Regions from separate parts of the Ochrobactrum sp. EDr1-4 genome, predicted to be linked through region 2. Evidence: riboswitches for the same ligand, from Rfam matches in the RefSeq annotation. Region 2 holds a riboswitch; each other region holds the start of a gene.
What was found. Region 2 has a riboswitch for cobalamin ahead of ACOZHT_RS13055 (TonB-dependent receptor domain-containing protein). Riboswitches for the same ligand answer to the same signal wherever they lie in the genome.
Positions count from the first base shown of each region.

Region 1: another riboswitch for cobalamin. It lies ahead of ACOZHT_RS23655 (DUF1852 domain-containing protein); the one in region 2 lies ahead of ACOZHT_RS13055 (TonB-dependent receptor domain-containing protein).
Region 3: another riboswitch for cobalamin. It lies ahead of nrdH (glutaredoxin-like protein NrdH); the one in region 2 lies ahead of ACOZHT_RS13055 (TonB-dependent receptor domain-containing protein).

Region 1 covers NZ_JBLZOF010000016.1:42,642-48,126, forward strand. The annotation lists gene ACOZHT_RS23640 (solute carrier family 23 protein) at 1-256, shown strand, start outside; partial or broken gene ACOZHT_RS23645 (flavin reductase) at 520-690, opposite strand; gene ACOZHT_RS23650 (methionine synthase) at 717-1,745, opposite strand; gene ACOZHT_RS23655 (DUF1852 domain-containing protein) at 1,772-2,821, opposite strand; cobalamin riboswitch at 2,920-3,131, opposite strand; cobalamin riboswitch at 3,408-3,604, shown strand; gene ACOZHT_RS23660 (epoxyqueuosine reductase QueH) at 3,825-4,364, shown strand; gene ACOZHT_RS23665 (hypothetical protein) at 4,416-4,577, opposite strand; gene ACOZHT_RS23670 (fasciclin domain-containing protein) at 5,162-5,485, shown strand, end outside.
Region 2 covers NZ_JBLZOF010000003.1:409,201-414,685, forward strand. The annotation lists gene ACOZHT_RS13050 (ABC transporter substrate-binding protein) at 1-283, opposite strand, end outside; gene ACOZHT_RS13055 (TonB-dependent receptor domain-containing protein) at 317-2,182, opposite strand; cobalamin riboswitch at 2,322-2,546, opposite strand; gene ACOZHT_RS13060 (glycoside hydrolase family 10 protein) at 2,926-4,119, opposite strand; gene ACOZHT_RS13065 (universal stress protein) at 4,224-4,667, shown strand; gene ACOZHT_RS13070 (pyridoxamine 5'-phosphate oxidase family protein) at 4,726-5,160, opposite strand; gene ACOZHT_RS13075 (PhzF family phenazine biosynthesis protein) at 5,245-5,485, opposite strand, start outside.
Region 3 covers NZ_JBLZOF010000002.1:905,877-911,361, reverse strand. The annotation lists gene nrdE (class 1b ribonucleoside-diphosphate reductase subunit alpha) at 1-1,369, opposite strand, end outside; gene nrdI (class Ib ribonucleoside-diphosphate reductase assembly flavoprotein NrdI) at 1,483-1,902, opposite strand; gene nrdH (glutaredoxin-like protein NrdH) at 1,927-2,148, opposite strand; cobalamin riboswitch at 2,494-2,709, opposite strand; gene ACOZHT_RS10530 (cation diffusion facilitator family transporter) at 3,041-3,967, shown strand; gene ACOZHT_RS10525 (ABC transporter ATP-binding protein/permease) at 4,280-5,485, shown strand, end outside.

The sequences.
Region 1 (5,485 bases), on a different contig from region 2:
TTTTGGTGTCGTGTGTGCTGTCATTGCGATCAATGGCTTTCGCGTCGTGCGTCACTGCGCGCTGACCGAACGCAATATGCTTGTGGTTGGCCTGCCAATCCTAATGGCACTTTTTGCAACCTTAGTTCCCAAAGAATTTGTGGATGGCCTGCCTGATCTCGTGCGATATTTGCTCGGCTCGTCAATCGCATTCGGCGCTATCTTCGCGATCATTCTGAACTTTATACTGCCTCAGGAAAAGTCACAAAGAGCCTGACGAAAGTGAACCTCAACTCGCCCCTCCTGCAACAAAAACCTTGAGTGGCGAGTTAAGTATTTAAACGCAGAAAGTATCGACAGCCCTTAAACAGAACGATGCCTTATTACCAGTAAGTGTTCGACGATACGGATCTGGAGCGTGTCGCGCTTAATTATATTCACTACGCTCACTCTAACTCTTTATTGTTAGGTATGTCGTTGTCGGGAAGCTGCTTCATACTTTTTCGTGACATGCTTTAGATTTCCAGCCAACAAACCCCGCACCAGGGTCGCGGGCGTGTCGCTGACGCTGCAGACCGCCGAAGCTGTAAAGCCATAACGTCTGTTTTCGTGTATCGTTGTCACAACACTAACTGCAGAGCCGAGGCGCGACATGCCATTGCGAAACGCAGCTTTGTCTACCTTGTCGAAGCGATGGTTGATAAAATTCATGTCGGCCTCTTGCAACTCAGCCAGGACTAGGCCGAAAGCTCTCTTCTGATAATTTCCGCTCCTGCACCTAAAGCACCCAGTTTGCCTCGTGCAACATGACGAGGCAGTGGCGCCATACCGCAATTTGTGCATGGATAGAGCTTATCGGCATCCACGAACTGAAGTGCTTTTCTCAAAGTGTTAGCAACTTCCCCAGGGGTTTCGATATTTTGAGTTGCAACATCAATGGCCCCCACCATCACCTTTTTGCCCCGCAGCAATTCAATGAGATCTATCGGAACATGAGAGTTATGGCATTCAAGCGAGATGAGATCGATATTGGATTTTTGCAGCTTGGGGAAGGATTCCTCATATTGACGCCATTCGGAACCAAGACTCTTTTTCCAATCGGTGTTGGCCTTAATTCCGTAGCCATAGCAAATATGGACAGCTGTTTCACACTTAAGACCCTCGATTGCTCTTTCGAGGGTCGCAACGCCCCAATCATTAACATCATCAAAGAAGACGTTGAATGCCGGCTCATCGAACTGAATAATGTCGACGCCAGCAGCCTCCAGTTCCTTGGCTTCTTCATTGAGTATCTTTGCAAATTCCCACGCCAGCTTTTCACGGCTCTTGTAGTGAGCATCATAAAGCGTGTCGATCATGGTCATGGGACCAGGCAAGGCCCATTTGATTGGCTTCTGGGTCTGCTGACGTAAAAACTTGGCGTCTTCGACAAAAACTGGCTTCGGGCGGGATACAGCACCAACGACTGTCGGCACACTCGCATCATAGCGGTTGCGGATTCTGACTGTTTCACGCTTTTCAAAGTCAACACCGTCGAGATGCTCGATAAACGTCGTGACAAAATGCTGGCGCGTTTGTTCCCCGTCACTGACGATATCGATACCTGCGTGTCGCTGATCGTCTAAGGACAAGCGCAGAGCATCCTGCTTACCTGCGATTAATTCCTCACCTTGTAACTTCCAGGGTGACCAAAGTTTTTCCGGTTCTGCAAGCCAGGAAGGCTTTGGCAAACTGCCAGCGGTAGACGTGGGCAATAGTCTTTTCATGATAGGCTACCTTATCTTTTGGCTCATCAACGGGTGTAATTGGCAGACCATTGCTCAAGGACGGTCTTGTACGGTGTCATGAAGTGCTTCTCAGCAAACTTTCCCTGCTCGACAGCAAGCCGACTACGCTCGTCACGATCGTAGTCGATGCGCGTCAGCGAATAGTCCTCATGCTTCAGGCTAGGCTGATAACAGACGCCAGCTATTGAATTCGCGTTATAAATCTCTGGTCGGTAGATCTTTTGAAACGATTCCATCGTGCTAATCGTGCTGATGAGCTCGAGATTGGTATAATCATCGAGAAGATCACCGACAAAATAGAAGGCAAAAGGCGCAACACTATTCGGCGGCATGAAGAAGCGGACATGCAACCCCATTTTCTGAAAATATAGATCTGTCAAAGACAATTCATTTTGCTGATATTCAGCGCCCAAAATCGGATGGAAATTGCCCGTCCGATGATATGTTTTACTGCTGGATGCACTCAAGCAAATGACAGGTGGCTTACGAAAACTCTCTTTATAAGCATCCGAGTTAAGGAAAGACTTGAAAAGTTTTCCATGCAGATCACCGAAGTCAGCCGGAATGCTGAAGGTGGCGCGATCCTTGTTATAAGCCGGCAGAACTACGCTGAAATCGTAATCCCGAACGTACGAAGAGAAATTATTACCGACGATACCGTCAATACGTTCACCCGTCATTTGATCAAAGATATTGGCTTTTAAAATTTCAATCAGAGGAAAAGTATTTTTATTACCTTCTGCATCGATGTTCATTTCAACCGAGATAATCTCAAGCTCCACAGAATAACGATTGCCTTCGGGATTGTCCCAAAACGCCAGAGCGTTGAAACGATTGTCAACCATTCTCAAAGCGTTACGAAGGTTCTCCCGGCGGTTCTCCCCTCTGGCCAAATTAGCAAAGTTTGTCGTGATACGCGTATTGTCTGAAGGATGATAGTGTTCATCAAAAAGCTGGCTTTTAAGACGAAAAGTGAAGTCGTGATGCCGCGTCCTCTGCTGACAGTCGACAAATGGCTCGCCGCTTGCGGCGACTGGAATTACGGCTTGAGACATAGCTCACCCCAATATGTTGGGGGCATGGGTAAGCGAACGCATAGCAATACAGACCCCTAAGCGGTCTTCGCTACGGCACACCGGGACACCCCGCCCGTGGACGTTATTTTGCTAAGGCAGGTCTCCTGGCTCACGGGTTATCGCCATAGTCCGTCTTCCCAGGTCGAACCCCAGTGACACAGTGGACAACAGCTTACCGCTTACAGTTGCGGGGGCAGCGCCGGCTTTCCCGAATAACAGGGCACCGACTTCCCTCTTAGCCCCGGCGTGTCAGAGCGACAACCGGAGAACCTAGGCAAAACTATAGTCCCGCATCAGGCCCGCCATGTCAAGATCATATAAAGAAATGTTTATGTCTTTAAGCGGAAGGCAAAAGATTGCCGATACCTGATGCGAAATTGCTCCACTTGCTTCAGGTGCTTTCCCCACAGTCTTCTCAGCCCAGGAAGGCTGTGAAACAGCACACACCTCATTTTGATGGCCCGAGCCAAAGATCAAGGATTAAAATGCAGGACGCATTCCTATCTAGTCATCGCGAAATGGCATGGCGTATCGTTTGAGTTTGACAGAAGCTGGTACTTGTCATGTTTTTCACCACGATACAGGTGCCGGAGGAAACTCCGGGTAAAAGGGAATCCGGTCGGGCCAACCAAATCCGGAACTGCCCCCCGCAACTGTAGGCGGCAAGCGCACCCGATATGCCACTGGCGCTATGCACGCCGCGAAGGACGGGGGAAGCAAAAAACCGCAAGTCAGAAAATCTGCCTGGATCGTCCACCTGTTCTGACCGCGGGCGGCGTGTCAGGAGCGGCTTCTCCGTAACGGTGATACCGGCTTCGTACATTTTTTCGTACGGAGCCTTGTTCATTCATCGGTTTGCATCTTTGCGGTCGGCTCGGAGGTGTGTCACGATTATGGAAATTCAAATGCCCGAATTAATCCCGCCTGGCGGAGAAAAAAAGTGCTCCTGCATTCGTGTTGCGCGCCCTGCTCCGGCGGAGTGATGGAAGCGAGGCTCGCGTCTGGCATCAATTATGCGATTTTCTTTTACACCCCAACATCCATCCATAGCGAGAATACCTACTGCGCAAGGACGAAAACATCCGTTTTGCCGAAAAACACGGCGTTGCATTCATTGATGCCGATTATGAAGGACAATTGCTTCGCCCGTGCGAAGGGGATGGAATGGGAGCCGGAACGCGGCGTCCGCTGCACTATGTGCTTTAACATGCGCTTTGAACGGACCGCTCTTTATGCCCATGAGAATGGATTTCCGATCATGACTTCATCGCTCGGCATTTCACGTTGGAAGAACATGGCGCAGATAAACGATTGCGGTAAACGAGCCGCAGCACTTTACGAAGAACTGTCCTATTGGGAATATAACTGGCGTAAGGGCGGCCGTTCTGCCCGAACGATTGAGATTTCCAAACGCGAAGAATTCTACCAACAGGAATATAGTGGCTGCGTTTACTCTCTTCGCGACACCAATAAGCATCGCCGCGAGCAGGGTCGGGACTCCATGCAACCAGCTAAGCTTTAATACAGCAATAACAAATCGTGAGCCGGATGATCTATCAAACCCACCCCTCAATCAAATCGCAATGGCCTCAGCCAGATCAGCGGCCATTTTTTGCCGGAAAGATTTCGCGTCTGGATAGACGATTGTCGAAGCCCTGTAAGTCGGCACGGCCAAATTTTTGAAGCCTTCGTGCGAAACTTCGGAGTGATGAACACATCGTGTTGAATCGTGCATGGAATTTCCTTCCTCAGATGGGAAAGGTATTAAGCTCTGTTCATTCGGCGCATCAATCCATGGGCATGCATGACTTCATAACCAAATCTTATATTCTGCTTTTTAGGACGTATGATCTGTAAAGAAACGATTTAGAAATTAAATCTGCATCACTTCAAAATGAGGCTGGGCCTGAATGAGTGTCAGTCAAGAACTGATCCCGATAATGATTGGCAACAACAGAAGTTAGAAAATACCGTCCGTTGTCGATCAATCATATCTATAAACAACTGCCGTTCCTCTCTGCAATACCATAGGACGCGTCCAACCAATGCAGTTATTAAAAGGCTTCTCAATGAACAGCGAATGCGACGCTTTCACATTGTCATAATATGACACTTATTAACACGGACAAGCGGACGTTATTTCGCTTCACGTCCTATTCAAATTTCCCAACTAATGCGGATGTTCCTCGTGGCACTATAGTCACGACGGAATATTATTATTCTGAAGACTGATCTGATCCACTGGCAAATTCGTATTTCGACATGCCCTCAATAATGTGGGTGGTCCGGTAAAAGTCCGGGTTTAGGGAGGAGAATGAAATGATGCGTTTTTCGAAACAGGCACTCACAGTCGCCGCTATTTTTTCCGTGATCTCTACCGCGGCATTTGCTGAAAATCCGAACGTCGGCGGAGCAGCAATGTATGACAACAAAACCATTGTCGACAATGCAATGAATTCCAAGGATCATACAACGCTCGTCGCTGCCGTTAAAGCTGCAGGTCTGGTAGATACGCTCAAAGGAAAAGGCCCCTTTACAGTTTTCGCGCCAACCAATGAAGCTTTCGCTGCCTTACCAGAAGGAACAGTCGATACTCTTCTGAAGCCCGAAAACAAAGACAAGTTGACGAAGATACTCACCTGT
Region 2 (5,485 bases):
AGAATGTACCTGCCAACACCAGATCGGGCTTCATGAGAAAAACTTCCTCCGCCTGCCCATGATTAACGGGCAATCCCTTTGCCTTCTCACTCATCACTGACAAAAGAGGATCACGCGAGAGATAGGACACCGATTGCAATTGCGCGGGATCAGACAGCAATATTGCAAGCTGATCCGTGCAGACATTCATCGACACGACACGTTGAGGGCGTTCTTCTGCGAATGCAGAATGAAAGCCAGCGAGAAACAGGCCTGCCAGAAGACAAAGCCTCAGATTCTTCATAACTGTCTGTCTACGCGCCCACATCATCTGCAATCAGAAATTCCGCGTTAGCCCAATATTTATGGTGCGCCCGGGCGCAATATAGCCAGACGTTGTCTGATAATCCTTGTTGAAAATATTCTCGACCGACAGCTTAAGTTGAGACTGCGCATCGATGTCATAAAGCGCAATGAAATCTGCCGTTACATAGGGATCAAGCTTATTGGTGTTGGCAGCATTTGTGAAACGTGAACCGCCATAAAGCAGCCGCGCAGTCAGATCGAGTTTGTCGACCGGCTTGTAGCTAACTTCTGCCGTTGCTTTGACCCGTTCGCGATAAGCCAGATCATTATCACTGTCTTCATCAATCGGACGCTTCAGATCAATAGAGCCTTTCACACCCCACCTCTCGTTAAAGCGATGAGACAGCGTGGCTTCAAAGCCGGTGATCTTTGCTCGCGCAACATTATAGGGCAGATAAGAAGGCGCTGTGCTCATGATCGCATCGCGCAACCACGTCTGGTAAAAAGCCATATCGAGGCTGGTTTTATCTGTTGCCTGCCAGTTAAGACCCACTTCATAAGAACGGGATTTTTCTGGTTGCAGATCAGGATTTGCATAACCGGGATAATAAAGCTCATTGAAGGTCGGCGCACGAAAGCCTGTGCCAAATGACGAGCGCAGCACCAAATCAGGCAATATCTCATAGCTCGCTCCGGCATTATAAGTCACAACGTCGCCAAACTGCTCGTTGTGATCATAACGCACGCCGCCATCAAAGCGCAGCGCATCATATTCCAGCGAATATTGTCCGAACACTGCCGCCAAATCGCGACTGGTTTCCGCATAGACCGTCGTGGCATTCACCTCCTCACGATAGGCCTCAACCCCACCCGTCACCACATGAGAGACGCTGCCTGTTTCAAATTGCTTTTCAGTCGAAGCAAAGAGTCCGTAGCGCTTGGTTTCAAACAGATCAGAACCACTAACGTTCTTACGGAAGTTCCGACTGTGATCCAGCCCTGAACTGAGTTCAATCGTCGAAGACCAGTCGTCCGTATGATCAATACGCGTGCCAATTTTTCCATTGAAAGCGGTCGTGTAAGCTTCGTTAAAAGACGGTGCTGTTGCGTCATATTGGTTGCGCCCGCGGCTCAACAGACCATCCGTATAAATGCGGCCCCAGTCGAAATCCTTTGCAAGGGAGAAATTGAACGAGCCTTGCAGAAATCCATCACGATCCGGTTCATAACCGAATGTTCCCGGCTGTTTGAAATTATAACCTTGCGTACCTGTTACCGCCGCACCAAACGCATAATCAATGCCGTCTTTGCTCTGGCCTTGCAGAGACGCAGACGCATAGCCACCCCATGGATGCGTGACGCCCGTTGTAACGCTGCCACAGAAAGAACGCTCACCGCAGGCACCGCCCTGCTTGGTGATGATATTGATCACACCGCCCATCGCATCCGCACCATATTGCGAGGAATGTGCACCTTTGGCGATTTCAATACGATCAATTGAACTGAGTGGAATATTGGCAAGCGATGTTGCGCCAGTCGTCGCTGATGCAGTTCGTACGCCATTGACTAAAACAACGGTCTGTTTCGACGACATACCGCGAATATGGAGATTGGAAGAGGACCCCTGCCCGCCATTGGTGGTGATCGAGATACCGGGGTAATATTGAAGCAGTGATTGCAGATCAGGCGCTGCTGAACGACCTATCTCTTGGCTGTCAATCACCGTGACGGACGATGTGGAGCGCTGCAACGACGTCGCGCGACGAAGCGGCGTGACGACAATCGTATCGAGCACAAGGCCATCCTGAGCGTTAGTGTTCGTCTGGGAAAAGGCATCAAGCGGCATAACCACCAAAATAGTGGATGCGAGATAGGCCGATAGTCGGAGAATATGCATTAGTCTACTTCCTGCGCGCAAGCGTTGCTTCACCGCAGGTGTCAGAAATCAGGGCGTAAACGCCCCGTCTTTGTCCCACGGCAACATTTCACAATGTCACCGCTACGGACGGCCGCGACTGGACACCCCTCGTGTCAGCCATGGGTGACTGGATGCGGCAGGTCTCCTGACTTCCGGGTCTTCATCAATCCTCCGCCTTCCCGAACGCGAATGTTCAGTGGCTATGATCGCGATAACGATCATGGGAGGACGACTCTCCGGTCACAGTTGCGGGGGCAGTCTCGGTCTCAGCTCTTCAAATAAGCCTCACCGTGTTCCCTTTTCATCCACCCTTGCGGGCAGAACCGTATCCTAGGGCGAGCGATAGCAAGCGGATCGCAGATTATCAACTGCAACATAATGCCCCTCTGAATCACATTGGCAGCAAACATTCAGAAGCTATTGAAGCACAAGGTATTTTGAAAAGGAGTTTTCGCGGGTGCTGATTGAGAGAGATGGAGGGCAATGTTGACAGCACCCGCTGACTGTCGATCAGGGCAACACTGCAAAAAAAGATCGCGCTGGTGCGCTCGACAGATCCTTGAATGAGAAATTCTTAGCCGGGATGTCGCTTTAGGTTGGGCCTCGACATCCCGGGCCGTCAGTTCTGGTGGAACCTGACAACGATCAATCACTAGCACCAGCAGGCAGATGCTTTCTTTGATTTAAATCAATTAGATAATAAATATATGCGATCTCACCCGCTATTTTTGCGGGCTGCACTTGCCCCATCTTTTTTTCAAATATGCAGAAACGCTTTTAAGTTTGGGATCAGACAGAAATCCTTGGCGGAAAAGAATGCTGCCTTTTACCTCTGGTATTGCGTTGTTGAGATCAAGCTGGCGCTTAATTTCATCGACGCCATTTCCCTCAAGCCACTCGGGTTCAGACTTCGAAGAACTACCAGCCCGATATAGCGCCATACCGATATAGAGATCGGTCTTCGAACCGCGCACAGTATCCGCCCACCATCTGACAATCGGACCATAGGGCACATCTTTGCGCCCGGACGACCAGTAAACCTGCGGCGCTATATAGTCGATGAGACCATCCTTCACCCAAGCGCGCGTATCAGCGAAGTCGCCATCATAATTAGTTTTGCCCGCACGCGTCGCAGAGCCACGCGGATCATCCGCCTGATTGCGCCAGACACCGCCCGGGCTAATGCCAAACTGAACATGCGGTTTGATCGCCTTGATCCGGTCTGAAATTTCCTGCACCAGCGTATAAGTATTGTAGCGTCGCCAGTCATACTTACTGGAGAACTTTGTCCCAAAACGCTTATAGGTTTTGTCATCCTTGAGCGGCGAGCCTTGGGTTTCATAATAGAAATAATCGTCGAACTGGATACCATCGACATCGTATTTCTGAACCACTTCGGCAGTGATATTACTCACCCATTGGCGCACAGCCGGAATGCCTGGATCAAGGACATAACGATCCGCTGAAATACCCACCCATTCCGGATTGGTCTTATAGACGCTCGGCGGGGAATCATTGGAAGAGCCCTTCAGCTCTTTGCGTGTCGCAGGCCGCACATCCATCGAAACCCGGTAGGGATTAAGCCATGCATGAAGCTCAATACCGCGCTTATGTGCTTCCGAAATCGCAAAGCGCAACGGGTCAAAGCCCGGATCTTTTCCAAGCGTGCCTGTCAGATAAGACGACCACGGCAGATAATCTGATTTATAAAAGGCGTCCGCAGCAGGCGAAACCTGAAAAATAACAGCATTGATGCCATGTTCGGTTGCCTCATCAAACATGCGCACCAGCTCTTGCTTCTGGCGCTTCACGCGTTCGGAATCATTTTCAATCTGTGTAGAAGCTCTCGATGGCCAATCCAGATTAAGAACAGTCGCAACCCAGCTCGCATGAAATGTATCGCAATCAAGTGGCATGGATTATCGAAGCCCTATTCTATTTTATATCAACGACATATACGGTTTGTTATGATCGTCTGAGTAACTACTTTAAAGTTGCATAAAGTCAAAGCGAGGGCACGATGTATAAGAATATACTGGTCACTACCGATGGTTCAGAGTTTGCGGAACGCGGTCTTGTTCATGGATTTGACACGGCAAAAGCCATGGGCAGCAAAGTGACTGTCCTCACTGTGACTGCACCCTATTCGCTTTCCGGCCTCCCGGGTGGATTTACCGACAGCCCTACCTTCATCGAACGTTATGAAGAAGAGTGGAACGACTTTGCTGACGCGGCTCTCGCACGCGCCCGTGAACTAGCAAATGAAGCAGGTGTTGAAATTCATACATTGCATGTCGTGGCACAGCATCCTGCGACATCGATTATCGAAACCGCCAAAGAACTACGCAACGACCTGATTGTTATGGCGTCACATGGTCGCCGTGGCCTCAAAGGCATGTTGCTTGGCAGTCAGACTTATGAAGTCGTGACGCACAGCAAGGTTCCGGTGCTGGTAGTCCGCTAAAGCATTCCCAACAAAAGTGCGAAGCAGTTTTGTGCGGGATAATGCGCAAAAGAGACAATTAGGCCGTCTGATGCCCAGTGGCGCTTTCAATATCAACGCGGAAGAAAACTGGATCCAGTTTGCGTTGTGTGCCGCCACTGGTAATCGTCTTGGTGTAAGCTGGTTCCCACCACGTTGGCTCATTTGAGAGCATATTCACGATGGCGGCCTTTTCCTGATCCCGCGTAATTTCGCGATAATGACCATTCACGACAACGCTGCGCCATTGCGTTTTTGAGACAATCTGATCGAATAAAATACAGACAGCACTGTTCTTTCGCATGGCCTCAGTTTTCTGACCGTCTGTAGTGAAAGAATAGAGCGCGCCGCCGCTGAACTTAAACCCAAGCGGTACGACATAGGGCCGATTATCAAGCACATAACCCAGCCGACCAATCTCGGTATGCTGGATCATATCGCGGACATCAATTTCAGACATTTCTTTGATCAGCATATCCAGCGTCCCTTATTCATCGAACCTATCGATAGATTACTATGGAGCAGCGATTGCGCTTTGACTGCAATCAAAACATGAAAATCAAACGAACAAGCGCCCTTCTGCAATCTTCACAGCCGTCCCACCAATACGCGCGCCGGTCAGCACTTGTTTAGAAACATCAAGCTCAAGACGAATACGCGAAGGGCGGCCCATCTCCATGCCCTGCTCAATCCACCATTGCGAACTGCCATCCATGGGCTTGTCTTTGGCAAGGATCATGCCCGCAAAAGCAGCAGCAGCAGACCCTGTCGCTGGGTCTTCATAGACATTCGATCCTGTC
Region 3 (5,485 bases), on a different contig from region 2:
CGAGGCCGATGGCATGGCTTTCATCATTGCCGCGCGCAACCGAAGGAACCGAACCGATATGGCTCATGTTGGCAACAGCCGTCAGTGCACGGATCGAGGTTTCAATCGTCTTGCCGAAATCCGGGCTATCCATCGCAGCTGCAATATTGAGCGAGCCGAGATTGCAGGAAATGTCCTTGCCGAGATACTCATAAGACAGATCTTCGTTGAAGATGCTGGCTTCACTGACCTGAAGAATTTCTGAGCAGAGATTGCTCATGGTGATGCGGCCATCAATCGGATTGGCGCGGTTCACCGTATCTTCAAACATGATGTAAGGATAGCCGGACTCAAACTGGATTTCCGCCAGCACCTGGAAGAAATCACGCGCGTTGATCTTCTTCTTGCGGATACGACCGTTATCGACCATTTCACGGTATTTTTCAGTGATCGAAATCTCGGTCATCGGCACGCCATAGACGCGTTCAACGTCATAAGGCGAGAACAGGTACATATCCTCGTCGTTCTTCGCGAGCTCGAACGTAATGTCCGGGATCACAACACCAAGCGACAGTGTCTTGATGCGGATTTTTTCGTCGGCATTTTCACGCTTGGTATCGAGGAAGCGCATAATATCCGGGTGATGGGCGTGCAGATAAACCGCGCCCGCGCCCTGACGCGCACCAAGCTGATTGGCATAGGAGAATGAATCTTCCAGAAGCTTCATCACCGGAATAATGCCGGAAGACTGGTTCTGGATTTGCTTGATAGGCGCACCGGATTCACGAATATTGGTCAGGCTCAGTGCCACGCCGCCGCCGCGCTTTGAAAGCTGGAGCGCGGAATTGATTGAGCGACCAATCGATTCCATGTTGTCTTCAACGCGCAACAGAAAGCACGAGACCAGTTCGCCGCGCTGCTTTTTGCCAGCATTGAGGAAGGTCGGTGTTGCTGGCTGATAACGGCCCGAAATGATCTCATCGACCATTTCGCGTGCGTGCTGCTCGTTACCGCGGGCAAGAGCCAAAGCCACCATGCAAACGCGATCTTCGTAGCGCTCGAGATAGCGCTTACCGTCGAAGGTTTTCAGCGTATAGCTGGTGTAATATTTGAAAGCGCCAAGGAAGGTCGGAAAGCGGAATTTCTTGTCATAGGCATGATCAAAAAGATCGCGCACGAAATTGAAGGAATACTGGTCCAGCACTTCCCGCTCGTAATAGCCTTCTGTTACCAGATAATCGAGCTTTTCACGCAGGTTATGGAAGAACACGGTGTTCTGATTGACGTGCTGAAGGAAATATTGCTGGGCCGCCTGCCGGTCACGATGCAGCTGAATCTTGCCGTCATCATCATAGAGGTTCAGCATGGCGTTTAGCGCATGATAATCCAGCGAAGTTTCAGCGAGCTTTGATGGCTTGCTTCCTGATGCAGCGCTCGTTGCGGTGCTGGTCGCTGAGGATGACGCATGCTTTTCCGAAGCAGCGACCGTCTCGCGCTCACGGGTCAAGGTTGTGTCTGCCGTGTCCAAAATCGTTCCATCCCGTCTTTAACATTGCCAAGGTCTTCGTCCGTTCCCAAAAGCTCAAAGCGATAGAGGTATGGAACCTGACATTTTTCCGAAATTATTTTGCCTGCAAGGCCAAAGCCTTCGCCGAAATTGCTGTTCCCAGCGGCAATAACACCGCGAATGAGGGATCGGTTATCCGCATCGTTAAGAAAGCGGATGACCGGCTTGGGAACAGCGCCTTTCGCGCCACCGCCGCCATAGGTTGGGGTCACGAGCACATAAGGCTCGTTCACCCGCAACAGATCAGCATCGTCTTCATGGCTTTCCAGCGGAATACGCTTTGAGCGCATCCCAAGACGCATCACGAAGCGATGCGTGTTCTCCGAACGGCTGGAAAAATAGACAATCTGGCCCATCACAAACCCTAACAGCGATTGGGATTAGGCGAGCGAGCTGATCATATCCGGGCGGAAACCAGCCCAGTGGGCTTCACCAGCAACAACAACCGGCACCTGACGATAGCCAAGACCCTGAACCAGATCATATGCGTCGCTGTCTGCGGAAATATCGATGACAGCATATTCAATGCCCTGACGATCAAGTGCGCGGGTGGTGGCAGTGCACTGGACGCAGGCTGGCTTGCTATAGACGGTGACGTTCATTTTTTCCTCACTGGGGATAAGGGATTTTCAACAGCAATCCGAGGCCGCATTGCACCGGATCACGCTTGAAAATGAGATTTTACTGGCTGCGCTTTACGCGAACGAACACGCAAAAAACATTCACGCATTGCGAAATGCGTGCGACAAATACAAAAACTGCGGGGCAAAACACTCTTAAGAGCGCGTGTCCTGTAAACTAACCCGTACCGGGCGGACCGGAACTACTCGGCTTTAAATCAATCGACATGCTTTTCACCCCGAAGCTTGGAGGGGATATTCGGAGCGGCAAAAGACACGGCAAAACTATGCCAAAATCCTATTACGCACCAACTGACACCCCGCCCGTTGACGTTCTTGTTCAAGGCAGGTCTCCTGGCTCACGGCTTAGCGCCTTTGCCCACCTTCCCGGTTTAACCCAGTGGCATTCGGACATCGGCTAACCGCTTACAGTTGCGGGGGCAGCTACGGCTTAGCCACATCCATCATGGATATAACGCACCGTATTCCCATCTTCGCTTTCAATTCTCACGAATCGCAAGAACCTTGAACACAAGATATAGTATCTGAAGTTAAAAACTCGTCAACGGATAGACGGATCAAATTTATTTAATCTTGGCTAAATTGAGGCTTGCCTGTGAATAGCAGGGATAACGCGGGAGGGCATTCACCAATGCGCGAGCAAGCGAGTCGAACCGATTCATAGCGGCTAACGCACACCATGTCTGGACGCCGCATGGTTCATCCACATCTAAGAACACTATCGAGTGCCTAAATATAAAAAGCCAGAAATTGCCTCTTCAATAATATTCCGATAAATTAGAGCTCAATATGGGCAAGCGCGATCCATTCCGCCTTTTGACTGCCTTTATTACAAATCAATTTGGAGTAAAAATTGCATAGTGAACAATCTATTTTAAAAACATCAATAGCAGTTACAATTTTTATTGCCGGTTTTGGCGTCGCCTTTGGCCTTTTGTCAGGATCATTTTCAATTGTTTTTGACGGTGTTTATATGCTGGCAGATGCTGCGATGAGCGGACTTGCGCTTATGGTTGCTCGACTAATTACCTTGTCTGCGCTTGCTGAACCGCCAAGCGGTAAATTGCGTGATCGATTCACCATGGGTTTCTGGCATCTGGAGCCAATGGTCCTCGGCCTCAATGGTATTATGCTAACCGGCGTGGCGATTTACGCCCTTATCAATGCGATTGGCAGCTTGATGGATGGCGGGCGCGATCTCGAATTCAGCTATGCGATTTTTTATGCAGTGGTTGCACTGATCGCCTGCCTTGGCATGGCGTGGCTGGAGACGCGAGCCAACCGCAAACTCAAGTCAGATTTTATAGCACTTGATGCCAAGGCATGGATCATGTCCGGCGGCATTACTGCTGCACTCCTCATCGCCTTCACGGTGGGCTATGCAATCCAGGGCACTCATCTTGACTGGCTAACGCCTTATATTGATCCAGCGGTTCTCGCGCTGGTTTGTATCGTGATTATTCCGATGCCAATCGGAACGATCAAACAGGCATTGGCCGATATGCTGCTCGTCACACCCCTCGATCTGAAGGAACACGTTGATACCGTGGCGCGGCAAGTAGTCGAACGACACGGCTTTAAATCCTATCGCGCCTATGTCGCAAAAGTGGGCCGAGGCAAGCAAATGGAACTCTATTTCATAGTACCCCGTGACCTGCCAGCAAAGAAGCTTGAGGAATGGGATGCCCTGCGTGATGAAATTGGCAACGCGCTTGGCGGTGAAGGCCCCGATCGCTGGCTGACCATTGCCTTTACCACCGATGTAGAATGGGCTGTTTAAAAACGAATCCATTAGCGCCCATCGTTTTTGCGAGAATTGTTGAGCCGATTACCGTGCTTTTGGGGTCACAACAGCATCAGATCGTTCAATAACCACAACTATGCCATTCCAATTCGCTAAAACAATTCAACAGTTTAAAAAATGTTTCAGTTTCACCACCGAAACGTGATCGCGGAATGCGTTGACTATTAACACTTCGTTAACCACAGTTTGTTGCAATATGTTACATTGCGTTATCGACAAGGTGGTTACGAATTGAAGGCATTCCGGCAGATAAAACAGCAATCCCTGAACGCAGGGCATCGCACTGCCATGTCTCAAATGACGTCATTTTGGGGTCTGATGCGCGCCTATTGGGTGTCGGATCGCTGGAAAGAAGCCTGGGCGTTAACGGCTGCGATTTTCATCTTCACCGCCTTTATCAGCAAGACGACGGTTTGGGTGGCGGAGGCCTCCGGCCATCTGATGAATTCCATCGTCAATGTTAAAAGCGCGCCGGTTCAAAACCCGTTACTGGCCATTGCGCTCAATGCTGGCGTGCTGATCCTGCTCATGCTGGGCAAGGATGTGATCCTTGTGGGCTTCCGGCATCTTCTATCCACCACCTTGCATCGCAAATGGCGCAAGTGGCTCAATGACAGCTTCTCCGATGCGATGCTCGACCGCAACCACACGCACTTCCATCTCCAGCAAGGCAAAGGTGCAAACCTTCCCGACAACGTAGACCAGCGCTTGCAGGAATCCATCAAGGGCATGACAGGTGGTGCCATCGGCCTTGTTATGGGTATTGTCGGAGTTGTGCTCTCGGCATTCTTTATCGGCCAGAAACTGCTCGAAATCTCAACCGAAGTCAGCGGCCTTGAGTTTCTCGGTTCTTATGGCGGAGCTGTTTTGGCGTTCGCTGCGATTGTTCTCTATGTGCCTATCGGCACGTTCATTGCCATTAAGATTGGTCGCAAGCTGGAACAGCTCAATCTCGGCATGCAAAAAGCGGAAGGCTCTTACCGCGGCGAATGGACCACATTGCTGCGCCGCAGTTTCCAGATTTCTGCGTCCGATGGCGAAAGAGTTCAGCGCTCAGTCAATAAGCGCCTTTACAAAGATGTAGACGGAACATGGAACCGCCTTAACCGCTTCGATGCCGCCTATCTCGCTTTCTCGCAAGCCTATGGCTTCCTGTCCAATCGCATCATCGCCTATATCCCGGGCATCGTGCCCTATATGAGCGGTGCGGTTAGCTTCCGCAATTACGTAACGGGCGCTGAACTGGTCGCTGCCATGATCAATGATTGCTCATGGTTTATTCAGGTTATGCCTGCCATCGCAAATTTGCGTGCAAATGCGGGTCGTGTCATGGGGCTGGCACAGTCAATCGAAGCTGTTCAGGAACCGGGCGCATTCTATGCCAAGTCCGGCGTCAATCGCTTTAGCTTTGCAACGCAACATCAGCGTTTTGGCCTTTCAGTGCGCAATCTTGCGCTCATGCAAGGACCGGACACGGAAACACCCTTTCTGCGC